One region of the Mycobacterium sp. IDUB_3 genome, then DNA from elsewhere that is predicted to be linked to it. Evidence: predicted binding sites of a transcription regulator. Region 1 holds the regulator's gene; each other region holds the start of a gene.
The links. The regulator LexA, encoded in region 1, represses DNA repair genes until DNA is damaged. The targets are predictions, from matches to a motif close to CGAACANNTGTTCG.
Positions count from the first base shown of each region.

Region 2: cofD (2-phospho-L-lactate transferase) is a predicted target of LexA. The motif match lies at 1,762-1,775, and genes of this name have one in related genera.
Region 3: ACZYVJ_RS08640 (HNH endonuclease signature motif containing protein) is a predicted target of LexA. The motif match lies at 1,546-1,559, and genes of this name have one in related genera.

Region 1 covers NZ_JBVAXZ010000002.1:464,843-469,105, reverse strand. Annotated here, with positions in the region: gene ACZYVJ_RS23100 (peroxynitrite isomerase) at 1-353, opposite strand, end outside; gene nrdR (transcriptional regulator NrdR) at 443-907, opposite strand; gene ACZYVJ_RS23090 (LysM peptidoglycan-binding domain-containing protein) at 1,057-1,551, opposite strand; gene lexA (transcriptional repressor LexA) at 1,844-2,542, shown strand; gene ACZYVJ_RS23080 (LGFP repeat-containing protein) at 2,560-4,263, opposite strand, start outside.
Region 2 covers NZ_JBVAXZ010000001.1:4,348,556-4,352,818, forward strand. Annotated here, with positions in the region: gene ACZYVJ_RS20300 (coenzyme F420-0:L-glutamate ligase) at 1-487, opposite strand, end outside; gene cofD (2-phospho-L-lactate transferase) at 484-1,485, opposite strand; gene ACZYVJ_RS20310 (WhiB family transcriptional regulator) at 1,877-2,215, shown strand; gene ACZYVJ_RS20315 (metallopeptidase family protein) at 2,285-2,707, opposite strand; gene ACZYVJ_RS20320 (DUF3499 domain-containing protein) at 2,909-3,343, shown strand; gene ACZYVJ_RS20325 (phosphomannomutase/phosphoglucomutase) at 3,465-4,263, shown strand, end outside.
Region 3 covers NZ_JBVAXZ010000001.1:1,982,656-1,986,918, reverse strand. Annotated here, with positions in the region: gene ACZYVJ_RS08645 (recombinase family protein) at 1-161, opposite strand, end outside; gene ACZYVJ_RS08640 (HNH endonuclease signature motif containing protein) at 43-1,497, opposite strand; gene ACZYVJ_RS08635 (flavin monoamine oxidase family protein) at 1,679-3,046, opposite strand; gene ACZYVJ_RS08630 (hypothetical protein) at 3,225-3,437, opposite strand; gene ACZYVJ_RS08625 (DUF3556 domain-containing protein) at 3,561-4,263, shown strand, end outside.

The DNA of each region.
Region 1 (4,263 bases):
CTGGGCGTCAGCCCCACCGTTGTCGTCGACATCTGCATTTCGATGAGGTCGCCGGTGACGGAATAGGTGCCGACCTCGATTTCGGTGATGCCGCTGGGATGCGCGAGAACCAGTTCGACGCGACCCGGTTGGGGCACGCGAAGATAACCGCTCTCGGCGTGCAACGGCTTGCCGTCGGCCACCGCCTTGGTCTTCTGCCCATAGGCCAGAAACGGCTTACCCACATGGCCGAACACCACTTCTTCGAGATAGTCGAAGGGCGGAATCGTCGGATACTTACCCGAGCCCTGCCCGGCCCAGGTCCCAAGGAGCGGGGCCAGCGCCGCAAGGTCGGGATGCAAGTCAGGGGGCATGAGACCGAGCCTAGCCGGGCGACGATGCGGGCCGGGACGGCCCGCTGAGGAGCTGGGCAATTCCGACGTACGCCGGCCGGCGGGTTCCGTCAGCCCGGGGTCGCCACTCCGCGATGATCCCGCAGCGCCTGGATCTCGCGTTCGAAATCGTCCGCGGACTCGAAGGACCGGTACACGGAGGCGAACCGCAAGTAGGCCACCTCGTCGAGGTCGCGCAGCGGCCCCAGGATGGCAAGGCCGACCTCGTGGCTGGGGATCTCGGGCGAGCCCGCGGCGCGCACGGTGTCTTCGACCTGCTGGGCCAACAGGTTCAGCGCATCGTCATCGACCTGGCGCCCCTGGCAGGCCCGGCGGACACCGCTGACGACCTTCTCACGGCTGAATGGTTCGGTGACGCCGCTGCGCTTGACCACCGCCAAGACCGCGGTCTCCACGGTGGTGAAACGTCGCCCGCACTCGGGACAGGATCGGCGGCGCCGGATGGCCTGCCCTTCATCGGTTTCGCGCGAGTCGATCACCCGGGAGTCGGGATGGCGACAGAACGGACAGTGCATGACCGCTCCTTCATCGCGCCGACAAGGTACCGCTGAAGTTTGAGCGTACCCGCGCGCTGACCTGCACGGCTAATGGAGCCGCCGGGGCTACGGACTGACCGCTGGCGTCCGGGGGCCGTCGGTCCAGAGCCGTGCTCGCACAACGATTGTCAGCCGACCGGAGCGATCAGAGTCTGGCCCGCGATCAGGTTGGGCGAGTGCAGATCGTTGAGTTCGCTGATCCGGGCGGCCACCTGGGTGGTCGGCGCGTCGGGCGCCACCCGGCGCGCGAAGTCTTGAAGCGACTCCCCCGCATCGACGCGGACGACGGCGAGGCGGTCGGGAACGGGGGCCGCGGAGTTCGCGGAGTCGCCGTTGAGTACCTGGCCGACGTTCGCGACGAGGCCCAGCCACAGCGTGATCGCCCCGGCGGCCAGCGCCAACCCGATGGTGGACGCCCAGGTGGTGGCGCGCCTGCGGTGCGGGGCGACGGACATTGCCACTCCGGTGCCGTAGTAGCGCGTCGCCACACCCGCCGGCCGTGACGGCAAGGGCCCGCGGGACCTGGCCAGGCCGTCCCGCCCGTAGCGAGCATCCTGGACGGGTCCGTTGATCGGGCGCCGAAGACTGCTGATACGCGGCGCAGGCGTGTGGATGACTGTCATCTTCGTTCCTCCGGTCAACTAGCTCTCGCTCGTGTGTTCGACTCTAATCGCTTGTATGTTCGAAACCCGAACATTTGAGCGAAGCGTGTCGCACGAGCAAACGCTAGATCACACCACCGACAAGTTCGTCGGCCTTTACCACTGTCACACGGCACAAATACCCGATGCTCCGAAGAGTTACACATTTGTGATTCACCCGACTTTCGCCCTTTCGCCGGGCGGTCCGTACGATACGACACGCTACTCGAACACATGTTTGATTCTTGTTCGCGGTGCGGCTACATTCAGTGCCATGGGCGACAGCAACGACATCTCATCGGCCGGCCCCGAGGGTCGGTTGCACTCCGTGGACTCCTCGCTGACCGAACGGCAGCGCACCATTCTGAATGTCATCCGCGCCTCGGTCACCAGCCGCGGCTACCCGCCGAGCATCCGGGAGATCGGCGACGCCGTCGGTCTGACGTCGACGTCATCGGTGGCGCACCAGCTGCGTACCTTGGAGCGCAAGGGATATCTGCGTCGCGACCCCAACCGCCCGCGGGCCGTCGATGTCCGCGGGGCCGATGACAACGTGGTGGCGCCCGCCACCGAGGTGGCCGGCTCGGACGCCCTACCGGAGCCCACATTCGTCCCCGTGCTCGGGCGCATCGCGGCCGGTGGACCCATCCTCGCCGAAGAGGCCGTCGAGGACGTATTTCCCCTGCCGCGTGAATTAGTCGGTGAGGGAACGCTTTTCCTGCTCAAGGTGGTCGGTGACTCGATGGTCGAGGCCGCGATCTGTGACGGTGACTGGGTGGTGGTCCGTCAGCAGAACGTCGCCGACAACGGCGACATCGTCGCGGCGATGCTGGACGGCGAGGCCACCGTCAAGACGTTCAAACGCGCCGGCGGTCAGGTGTGGCTGATGCCGCACAACCCGGCGTTCGACCCCATCCCGGGCAACGACGCGAGCGTGCTGGGCAAGGTCGTCACGGTCATCCGCAAGGTCTGAGGCGCCGGTGCGCCGGGTCAGTCGGCCCGAGTGAAGCCGTTGGCCTGAGCGACTTCTTCGCTCGACAACCAGATTTCGGCGAGCGTATCCCGATACAGGTCGCTGTCCGGTGTGTAATACAGGCCGTAGCGAGCACTCGCCTTGATCGGGTAGCCGTCGGGCGCCTGGTACGGGTCGTCGAGGGGCAGGTGGATCGTGGGTCGCCCATCCGGGCCCGCCAGACCGTTCTCCGAAGCGTCCCCTTCGTCCGCGGCGGCGTGCCGACCGCCTCGTGCCGACGCCCCGGCCGCAACGGCGCCGGCGACCACGGCGGCGGCCACGTCCGCTCCCGCCGGTGTGTCCGCTGCGGGCTCGACGTCCGGCTCCGGCGCTGCGGCCTCGACGTCCGGCTCCGGCGCTGCGGCCTCGACGTCTGGCTCCGGCGCTGCGAGCTCTTCGTATTCGTCGTCGGATTCGACGGTTTCCAGGGCGCCGGTCACGGCGTCGCTGTCCGGCGGGGTGTGGGGCGCGGCGACCTCGGGATACTCGTCCTCCGGGAACACCTCCTCCGCGTAGCCGGCGTCGGGGTCCTCGGCGTCGACGTAGGCGGCGTCGTCCGCCGTCTCGGGCTCGGCGACCTCGGGAACGGAGTCGGTGTAGTCGGCTCCGGCGTCGGAATACTCGGCCTCCGCCAGCATCTCCTCGGAGACCACCGGGATGGAGTCGGTGTCGACGGCGTCGGGGTCTGCGTCCTCGAACCCGTAGTCGGTTTCGGCAGGAACCTGACGTTGCCAGCTGACCCGTCCGGCGTCGGGTTCCGGTTCAGGCTGTTGCGGCGCGCTGAGTGCAAACGACTCGGCGTCGTGGTCGGATTCGTCGTGTCCCCAGCGTTCATCGGCGTCGTAGCCGAAGTCGCCGCCGTGGCCGGGCGCGTAGCCGGCGACATCCTCGTGCCCGGGCCGGCGCCGGCGCCGGACGAACAGCATCCACACCAACAGCACGAGCAGCGCCAGCACCGGAATGGCGACCATCAGCCACCACCAGTGCCAGGTGAACTTCTTCGGGTGCGCCGGCATGGCCGAATTGCTCGGCTGGTTCTGACCGGACACCTGCAGGCCGGACAACAGCGGCGCCAGGTTGGACGGTTCGGTGCTGAACGTGTTCTTGGCCCGGTTCCACGAGATCTTGCCGCCGGTGAACTGCTGCGAAACCACGTCGCCGTTGACGGCCTGGTCGCCGACGGGCGCACCGAGTTTGCCGGCGGGGGCGCGCAGCTTGTCCCACGCGGCCTTCATCGCCCCGCGCACGACGAACGCGCCGTGCTCGGACGTCCAGAAGATGACCGGCTTGTCGGCCGCGGAGAAGGTGGCGATGCGGCTGGAACGCCCTATGCCGCCGTCGGTTTCGTTGGTGGTGGGGAATCCCAGGTCGCTGCCGACCGGCCCGCCCAGCGACTCGTATTTGGCCAGGATGTCGCTCTCGACGGCGTTCGCACCGGTGGCCGGGGTGAAGAAGACCTTGCCGCCGGCGAAGTTCTGGGCGATTCCGTCACCGCCGACGGGATATTGCCCGCCCTGCTTGGCGCCCAAGGGTCCGGTGGGTCCGCCGGCCGCGCGCCACGCCGTGTTGATCGCCGCGGTGGGATCGATCGCGACCTGCAGGCCTTTCAGTTGGTCGGCCAGCGCCGGCGGTTCGGTGGCGAACTGCTTCGTCTGTCGATTCCACGAGACCTGCCCGCCGCT
Region 2 (4,263 bases), on a different contig from region 1:
CGGTCTGGCCGTTGCGCCACGCGCGGCCCATCGTGTCGGTGATGACCACGGCGACCTCGACGCCGAGCCGCTCGCGCAGCCCGGCCCGCAGCGCCGCGGCGCTGCCGTCCGGGTCGACCGGCAGCAGCGCCAGTTCGTCACGATCGACGTTGGATCCGTCCACGCCCGCGGCGGCCTGCACCAGGCCGATCCGGTTCTCGGTGATCAGGGTTCGGCCCTTGCGGGCGAGCACCCGGACGGCTTCGTCGTCGACCAGCTTGCGCCTCAGCTCGTCGCGCTCCACGGGATCGCGCGGCGCCGGCACCAGCCGGCCCTCACACTTGGACACCGCCTTGCTGGTGACCACGACGACGTCGCCGTCGCGCAGCCAGGGCGCGGCCGCGGCGACGGCCGCGCCCAGATCGTGGCCGGGCCGGAACTCGGGCAGCCCGGGGACGGGCAGGATTTCGATGGCGGCGGCGGTGCCGTGCTCGCCCCGGGCGGTCACCCCGGCACCCCGGCGAGGTCCAGCCCGGCCCGGACCATCTCGGCCGTCGCCGCCGGGTCGGTCATCACCAGCGGCGCCGAGCGCACCTTGACGCCGTCGATGTCGGCGCGGTCGTCCTCGCTCACCAGCCAGCCGTCCAGGATGCCGGTGTCGCGGCGCGCGCCGTAGTGGCGGCCGACCGCCTCGGCGGTCGACTCGACCCCGATCACCGACAGGCAGGCATCGGCCATGCCGCGCAATGGCTTTCCACCGATTATGGGCGAGTAGCCGACGATGGGTGCGCGCGCCGCGCGCAACGCGCCGCGAATGCCGGGGACGGCAAGGATGGCGCCGACGCTCACCACCGGGTTCGACGGCGCCAGCAGGATCACGTCGGCGTCCGCGATGGCCGCCGTGGCATCAGTTGTGGCGGCCGCCTTTTCGGCACCGACGAAGGCGAAGCTGTGGGTGGGCACCTGGGCCCGGTAGCGGACCCACCACTCCTGGAAGTGGATAGCCCGCCGGCTGCCGTCGTCGGGATCGGTTATCACCACGTGGGTCTCGCACCGGTCGTCGCTCGCGGGCAGCAGCCGCGCGCCGGGTTGCCAGCGGTCGCACAGCGCGGTGGTGATCTGCGACAGGGAGTAGCCGGCGTTGAGCATCTGGGTGCGCACCAGGTGGGTGCCCAGGTCGCGGTCACCGAGTCCGAACCAGTCCGGCTGCACGCCGTAGCGCGCCAATTCCTCTTTGGCGTGCCAAGTTTCGTTGCGGTGCCCCCACCCTCGCTCCGGATCTACACCTCCACCTAAGGTGTACATGCAGGTGTCCAAATCGGGGCAGACTCGCAGTCCGTGGATCCAGGCGTCATCGCCAATGTTGACGATCGCCGTGAGCTCGTGACTGCCGGCCTCGGTGCCCGGGTGCCGTTGCGACTGAAATTGACCGAGCCCGAACAGCTGTTGAACCCCCAGCAGGAAGCGGGCGCCGCCAACCCCACCGACCAGAACGGTGACCTTCACATTGCACGACAGTACTGCCCTGCGGTGGTGCTGTGACTGGCCCATCAGGGGTGCCTCAAAGTTGCGGTTCCCCAGCGAATGTGGGCGACTCGTGGGAAAGTTGAGGGCCCTGTGATCGACACGCCGAACGCTCAAAACAACAGAAACGCCGAAATTCGATCACGAGATGGTATGGAAATGCGCCGAAGTGCTTGACCCGGCAGATCAACCCGTGTCTAATCACATCAGTGTCATTTCCCGGTTGGCCGGCCGACTCCGGTGTCGCAGACCGAGATTCGATCACTTGTTCGAATTGTCTGTACATCAGAACAGTGGGAAACCAATCACTCTCTCTCTCAATCAAGCTGAGGAGGCGGACGACCGTATGTCTTACGAAACTTTTCGAAGCGCCATGGCGAGCACGCCGCACATCGACATCGACCCGGCGCTGGACCGCCCCGCTCGGCCGCATTTGACCGTGGTCCCTGATGCGCCAATCGCTTTCGAGCCCGAGCCCTTGCCGGAGCCGGCCGCCGACCAGTGGCAGGACCGGGCGCTGTGCGCCCAGACCGACCCGGAGGCCTTCTTCCCGGAAAAGGGTGGTTCCACCCGCGAGGCGAAGAAGATCTGCCTGGGTTGCGAGGTGCGTCATGAGTGCCTCGAGTACGCCCTCGAGCACGACGAGCGCTTCGGTATCTGGGGCGGTTTGTCCGAACGCGAGCGCCGCCGCCTCAAGCGCGGCATAATCTGACGCACACCGATCGCAGCGCGCGCTGAGCGTTAAGCCTCCAGCGCATAACGCGCGCCGCGCAAGGAGAAGTTATTCGTCGTCGATCGTCGGATCGATGACCGTTGGCTCAACGTCGAGGTAGATGGCGACCTGGGCCACCAGGATTTCGTGGAGCAGGTCGCCGAGTTCGACGGTGTCTTTGGCCCGTCGCTCAATTGGCTTGCGGAACAACACAATTCGCGCCCGCGTGGAGTTGCCGCGGATGTCGACGCCGGCCGGGATCAACCGCGCCAGCGGGATCGGCCCGTCGGCGATCACCTCGGGTGGCCACTGCACACTCTCGGGATCCTTCGCCGAGATGCGCGGAATCTCGTCGACCGCCACGTCCAGTTCGGCCAGCCGGTCCTGCCAGCTCCGCTCGATGGGTTCGTAGGCCTCCAGCACCGCCATGTCGAACCGCTCGGCGCGGCTGCGCCAGCCCGGCACGGTCGGGGGCAACAGCGGGCCGCGCATATCGCGGCCCCTGCGGAAGAGTCGATGGCTCGCGGTTCGCCGCGGAGCCGAACCGTCAGAAAATTGATCTCTGTTCGGGGAGTTGCGCGAATCGCCGCGGGATTCACTCATTGGGCCGATGGTAACGGTTGCACATCGAGGGCCCGGGAGATGCGCGTGTCCGGCGCTTCGGCGACGTTTGCGCACGATAGCCTTTCGAGCGTGAACGTTCCCCGTCGCTGTTGCCGGCCCGGGTGCCCGCACTACGCCGTGGCGACCCTGACGTTCGTCTATTCGGACTCGACGGCAGTCGTCGGTCCGCTGGCGACCGCGCGGGAACCGCATTCCTGGGATTTGTGCGTCAACCATGCCGGCCGGATCACCGCGCCCCGCGGGTGGGAGCTGGTGCGCCATGCCGGGCCGCTGCCCACCCATCCGGACGAGGACGACCTGGTCGCCCTGGCCGACGCGGTGCGCGAGGGCGGCGATCGCGGCGCGCCATACGCGGCGACGCCGGTGAACGGCTTCGCCGACGCGCACATCCATCACGGCGGATCCCAGGCCACCGCGCCCAGCAGCAGCCTGGTGGCGCCGCCCGAGCCTCGCTCCGGACGGCGCCGCGGACATCTGCGCGTGTTGCCCGATCCCAGCGACTAGCCCCGATGGTGGCGACCCCCAGCGCCCGGCTCCGCCGCGCTTGCGATCGCCACTAGGCGGCTCCAGTTCTCCTTGGCCCGATAGGCTGACGGCCAAGAGTTCACGTCGTCAGGAGTCCCGCATGTCCCGGCCCGCCGCGACTGTCCACCGTGTCGTCAAGGCTTACGACGTGCGTGGGCTAGTCGGCGAAGAGCTCGACCAGCCGTTGGTCACCGATCTCGGCGCGGCCTTCGCCAACCTGATGCGCGGCGAGGGCGCCCGCCAGGTCGTCATCGGCCACGACATGCGGGACAGTTCGCCCACGCTGGCCGCCGCGTTCGCGGCCGGGGTCACCAGCCAGGGACTGGATGTGGTGCGCATCGGCCTGGCGTCCACCGACCAGCTCTACTTCGCCTCCGGGCAGCTGGACTGCCCCGGCGCCATGTTCACCGCGAGCCACAACCCGGCGGCCTACAACGGCATCAAGCTGTGCCGGGCGGGGGCCAAACCGGTCGGCGCCGAGACCGGGCTGCGCGTCGTCGCCGAGGACGTGATCGCCGGCGTCGAGGGTTATGACGGCGAACCCGGCGCCGTGAGCGATCGCGACGTGCTGGCCGACTACGGGCAGTTCCTGCGGTCGCTGGTGAACACCTCCGGGCTGCGCCCGCTGCGGGTGGCCGTCGACGCCGGCAACGGCATGGCGGGGCTGACCACGCCCGCCGTGCTCGGTCCGATCGGCTCGATCACGTTGGAGCCGTTGTACTTCGAGCTCGACGGCTCGTTTCCCAATCACGAGGCCAACCCGCTCGACCCCGCCAACCTGGCGGACCTGCAGGCCTATGTGCGCGAGACCCGCGCCGACATCGGGCTGGCCTTCGACGGCGACGCGGACCGCTGCTTCGTGGTCGACGAACGCGGCAACCCGGTGTCGCCGTCGACGG
Region 3 (4,263 bases), on a different contig from region 1:
TCGTAGTCGCGCCTGGGCGTGCCGCTGGTGGCGCTGGTGTCGTTATCCAGGTACTCGACCGGAATCCAGCCCTTTTCCTGGCACAACGCAAGGCAGTCCTCGCGTTGCCGGGTAACGCCGAGCTGCTCGCCCGACCTGTCTTCGCTGGTTCGGAGGTAAATGGCGGCGTCCATGTCTAAAGGGTACTTCAGCAGTTCGCGCTTGGTCACGGTCGAGGTGTGGCGGCGGGATCCATTCGGTGTCGCCGTTGACGCGTTTTCGGGTGGTCCAGCCCTTCTCGGCCAGTGGGTGATGACCACCGCACGCGAAGGTCAGTTCGTCGATGTCGGTGCTGGGTCGCGTGGCATAACTGGTGACGTGGTGGACCTCGCAGTAGTAGCCCGACACGTCGCAACCCGGATGCGAACACCCACGGTCCTTGGCGTACAAGACAATTCGCTGTCCGCGCGAGGCCAGGCGCTTGGTGTGATACAGCGCCAGCGCTATGCCCTTGTCGAAGATCGCCAGGTAATGATGGGCGTGGCGGGCCAGCCGAATCACATCCGACATCGGTAGCAGGGTGCCGCCCCCGGTGAGGCCCTTGCCGGTGGTGTGTTCGAGGTCGTCGAGCGTGGTGGTGACCATGATCGATACCGGTAACCCGTTGTGCTGGCCCAGTTTTCCGCTGGCCAGCACCGCGCGCAGCGCGGCATTGAGGCCGTCATGGTTGCGCTGGGCGGCGCTGCGGGTGTCGCGTTGCATCGCGTCCTCAAACGGGGCGCCGTCGACGACTGGCTGCTCGTCGTCCGGGTTGCACATGCCGGGGGCGGCCAGCTTGGCCAGGACCGCCTCCCAGCCGGCACGCGCCTCCGGTGTCAACCAACCACTCAGGCGCGACATACCGTCGGCCTGCTGAGTGCCCAGCACCAGCCCACGCACCCGTGCCCGGTCCCCATCGGTGTAGCTGCCATCGGGATTGAGACAATCCAGCAGGCGCCGGGCCAGTTTGGCGAATTGGTCGGGCCGAAATCCGGCGGCCTTGACCGCCAGATGCCGCTCGGCCTGCTCACACGTCTCGATGTCGACCGACTCAGGCAACTGGTGGAAAAACCGCCGGATCACCGCCACGTGGTCGGCCCCGATCGCCCCGTCCCGCTGCGCCGCCGCGGTGGCGGGCAACACCGGCGCTAGCGGCTCACCGGAAAGCGCCCGACGCGGACCAAGATCGGCGGCCTCGGCGATGCGGCGACCGGCCTCCGCACGCGTGATGTGCAACCGGTCGGCCAATACCCAGGACAGCTTGCCACCCAATTCGACCGAATTCGACTGCTCGGCGATCTGATTGATCAGTTGATGGCTAAAAGCTTGGAGTTTGCGTGTTTCGCATTCGAGTATCTCCAAAAGCTTCAAACGCTCCGGAGTGGTCAGCCCCTCGTACGAATGTCCCTGCAAACACGACACCGCCGCGCGCGGCGCATCGATGGCTTCTTCGACCCCCTCGCGGTCCGTCAAGGTCATGTGCGCCGCCTGCTCGACCGTGATAACGGGGCTGCGCGGTTGGTCTGTCGAACCCATGTTCGAATGCTACCGCGCCCCACTGACAAAACGCGTTGCCGGATCCACTGAAACGACAGTGGTGCAAGTGGTTTGGCCTGACCGCCGCGGAAGTTCGTGCCACCCGACAGCCGGCGAAATTCGACTATGCGACGACGGCGGTGGTCTCGGCATCGGTCACCTCGGCCGCGGCGCGCTCGCCGGAGCGGATCGCTCCATCGATCCACCCGCACATGACGGCCGAGCTCTCGGTGCCTGCCCAATGGATCCGGCCGCACGGCTCGCGCAAGGTATAACCGAATTCGGTCAGCACGCCGGTGGGGGCGTGGCCGATCATTCCGCCACCGGAATAGCGGTCCACCGTCCAGTTCTGTTCGTGCACCTCCAGCGGCGCTTTGGCCTTGCTGCCGAACCGGTCGACGAGTTCGTCGATCACTACCGCTCTGCGCTCGGCCTCGTCGAGTCGTGTCAGTCGGCGCGCCGCAGGCCCTTCGGTGATGACGCACATGATTCCCGGGTTTCCGGTGTCGGTGCAGGCGTCGATGGTCAGGGTGGCCGGGGACCCCGGCGCCGCGGACTGGCCGGAGAATCCGTCCGCGCGCCAGAACGGCTCGTCGTAGATGACCGAGGTCTTGATGACCGCGCCGCTCGGCATGCGCTGGTGCAGAAATGCTCGGTCCACCGGGAGCATCGGCTCGTACAGGATCGACGTGGCGATCGCCAGCGGGATCGCGACAATGACGCGGCGCGCGCGCACCGTCAGATCGGCGGCGGTGATCGTGACACCGTCGCCATCCTGGGTGATCTGCCGGACCGGCTGCGAAAGGTGCAGCGCGTCGCCCAGTTCGGCCACCATCGGACGGTGCAGCGCCCCCATTCCACCGACCGGGCGGGCATCTTGCGAGCCGCCCTTGCCCGATATCGCGAAGGTGAGCCCGCCCGCCGAGGCCGTCTGCAGCAGCCCCCACAGCAACGACGTCTCCGACGCTGCCGAGGTGTAGAGGCCGGCAAAGGCCATGTCCAGCATCTCGGCGGCTTCGGAGGACATGGAATTCTTTTCGATCCATTGCGCGATGCTGATGCGGTCCCACTCATGGGCCTTCTTCGCCTCCCACGGGGCCTCGCGCGGAAGAGATTTGCCCATCCTTTCGATGGTCGCCAAACCAAGCCCGAGGTTGGCGACCGCCCACGGGCTCACGGTCCATGGGATGGTGCCGCCGTAGCGGTGTTTTTTGCCGCGGACGATCATCATGGCGTCGCCATCGTTGTGCTGCTTGTACTCCGGCACGCCGAACTCGTGCATCAGCGCATAGATTCGGTCCTGGCCCGGACCGATCCACGCGCCGCCACGGTCGATCCATGTCCCGTCGGCTCGGGTCTCGGTGAAGGTGCGGCCACCGACCCGATCACGCGCCTCCAGCAAGGCCACCGAGTGGCCCCCCTGTTTGAGCCGCAAAGCGGCCGTCAAACCCGCGAATCCGGCTCCGACCACGCAATAGTCGACCTCAGACACGGCTGGCTCCTCAACCTCGTCCACCCCAAGCAGCAAAGTACACGGGTCGAGTGTCCGCGGGGGCCGGTTAACGCAGATTTCTGCGGGAGTTCGCGCGCCCGGCCGTCCGCGGGTGTTCGAGACCAGCGCCGAATGTGACTGAAAAGAGTTGGCGCACAGACTAATCGGTCGGCAACCGCTACGAAGGCCCGCCGTATTGCCACACCAGGGCATGGGGTCCGGTGGTCGTCGGGTTGCACCACATCGGTCTGTCGTTGACGTCCTGGGCGATCGAGTGCAATACCGTGCACTCATCACCGGGCAGCGGCGGATCGGCACGGCCTTCGGCGGCCGACGTGATCGCGACGATGGCGGCAACTGTTGCCCATCCGAGGGACCAAGGCCTGCTCATGATGAAAATCCCCCTAAGCGCACGCCGACCGCCTTCAACGGTAGCTGCGCCAAAGGTGCAGGCAAAGGTTTCTTCCCAAGGTTGCAGCACGTAGCCCTAGAACACGTTCTAGTCTGTGAAACCATGGGATTTCTGAAGCCCGAGCTGCCGCAGCTCGACATGGCCGAATGGAACAAAGGCACCCGTAGCGACAAGATCCGGCCGATGGCCAAGCACTGGGCCGAGGTGGGCTTCGGCACGCCGGTCGTGCTGCATCTGTTCTATGTCGTCAAAATTCTGCTGTACATCCTCGGTGCGTGGCTGTTCGCGTCGGCCACCGACGGCCTGGGCGGCTTCACGCGCGTGGCGTCGTGGTGGTCGGAGCCGATCGTGTTCGAGAAGGTCGTGCTCTACACGATGCTGTTCGAGGTGATCGGGCTGGGTTGCGGCTTCGGCCCTTTGAACAACCGGTTCTTCCCGCCGATGGGCTCGATTCTGTACTGGATGCGCTTCGGCACCATCCGGCTGCCACCATGGCCGGATCGGGTCCCGCTCACCAAGGGCACCAAGCGCAAGCCGGTCGACGTCGCCCTGTACGGGCTCTTCCTTCTGGTGACGCTGGCGGCGCTGTTCGCCGACGGCACCGGGCCGATACCTGAACTGGGCACCAGGATCGGGCTGCTGCCCGCATGGAAGATCGTGCTGATCCTGCTGCTGCTGGCGGTGGTCGGCCTGCGCGACAAGGTGATCTTCCTGGCCGCCCGTGGCGAGGTGTACGCGACCATGGCGGTGACGTTCCTGTTCGCGGCGCCCGACATGATCGTCGGGTCCAAGGTGGTGTTCCTGG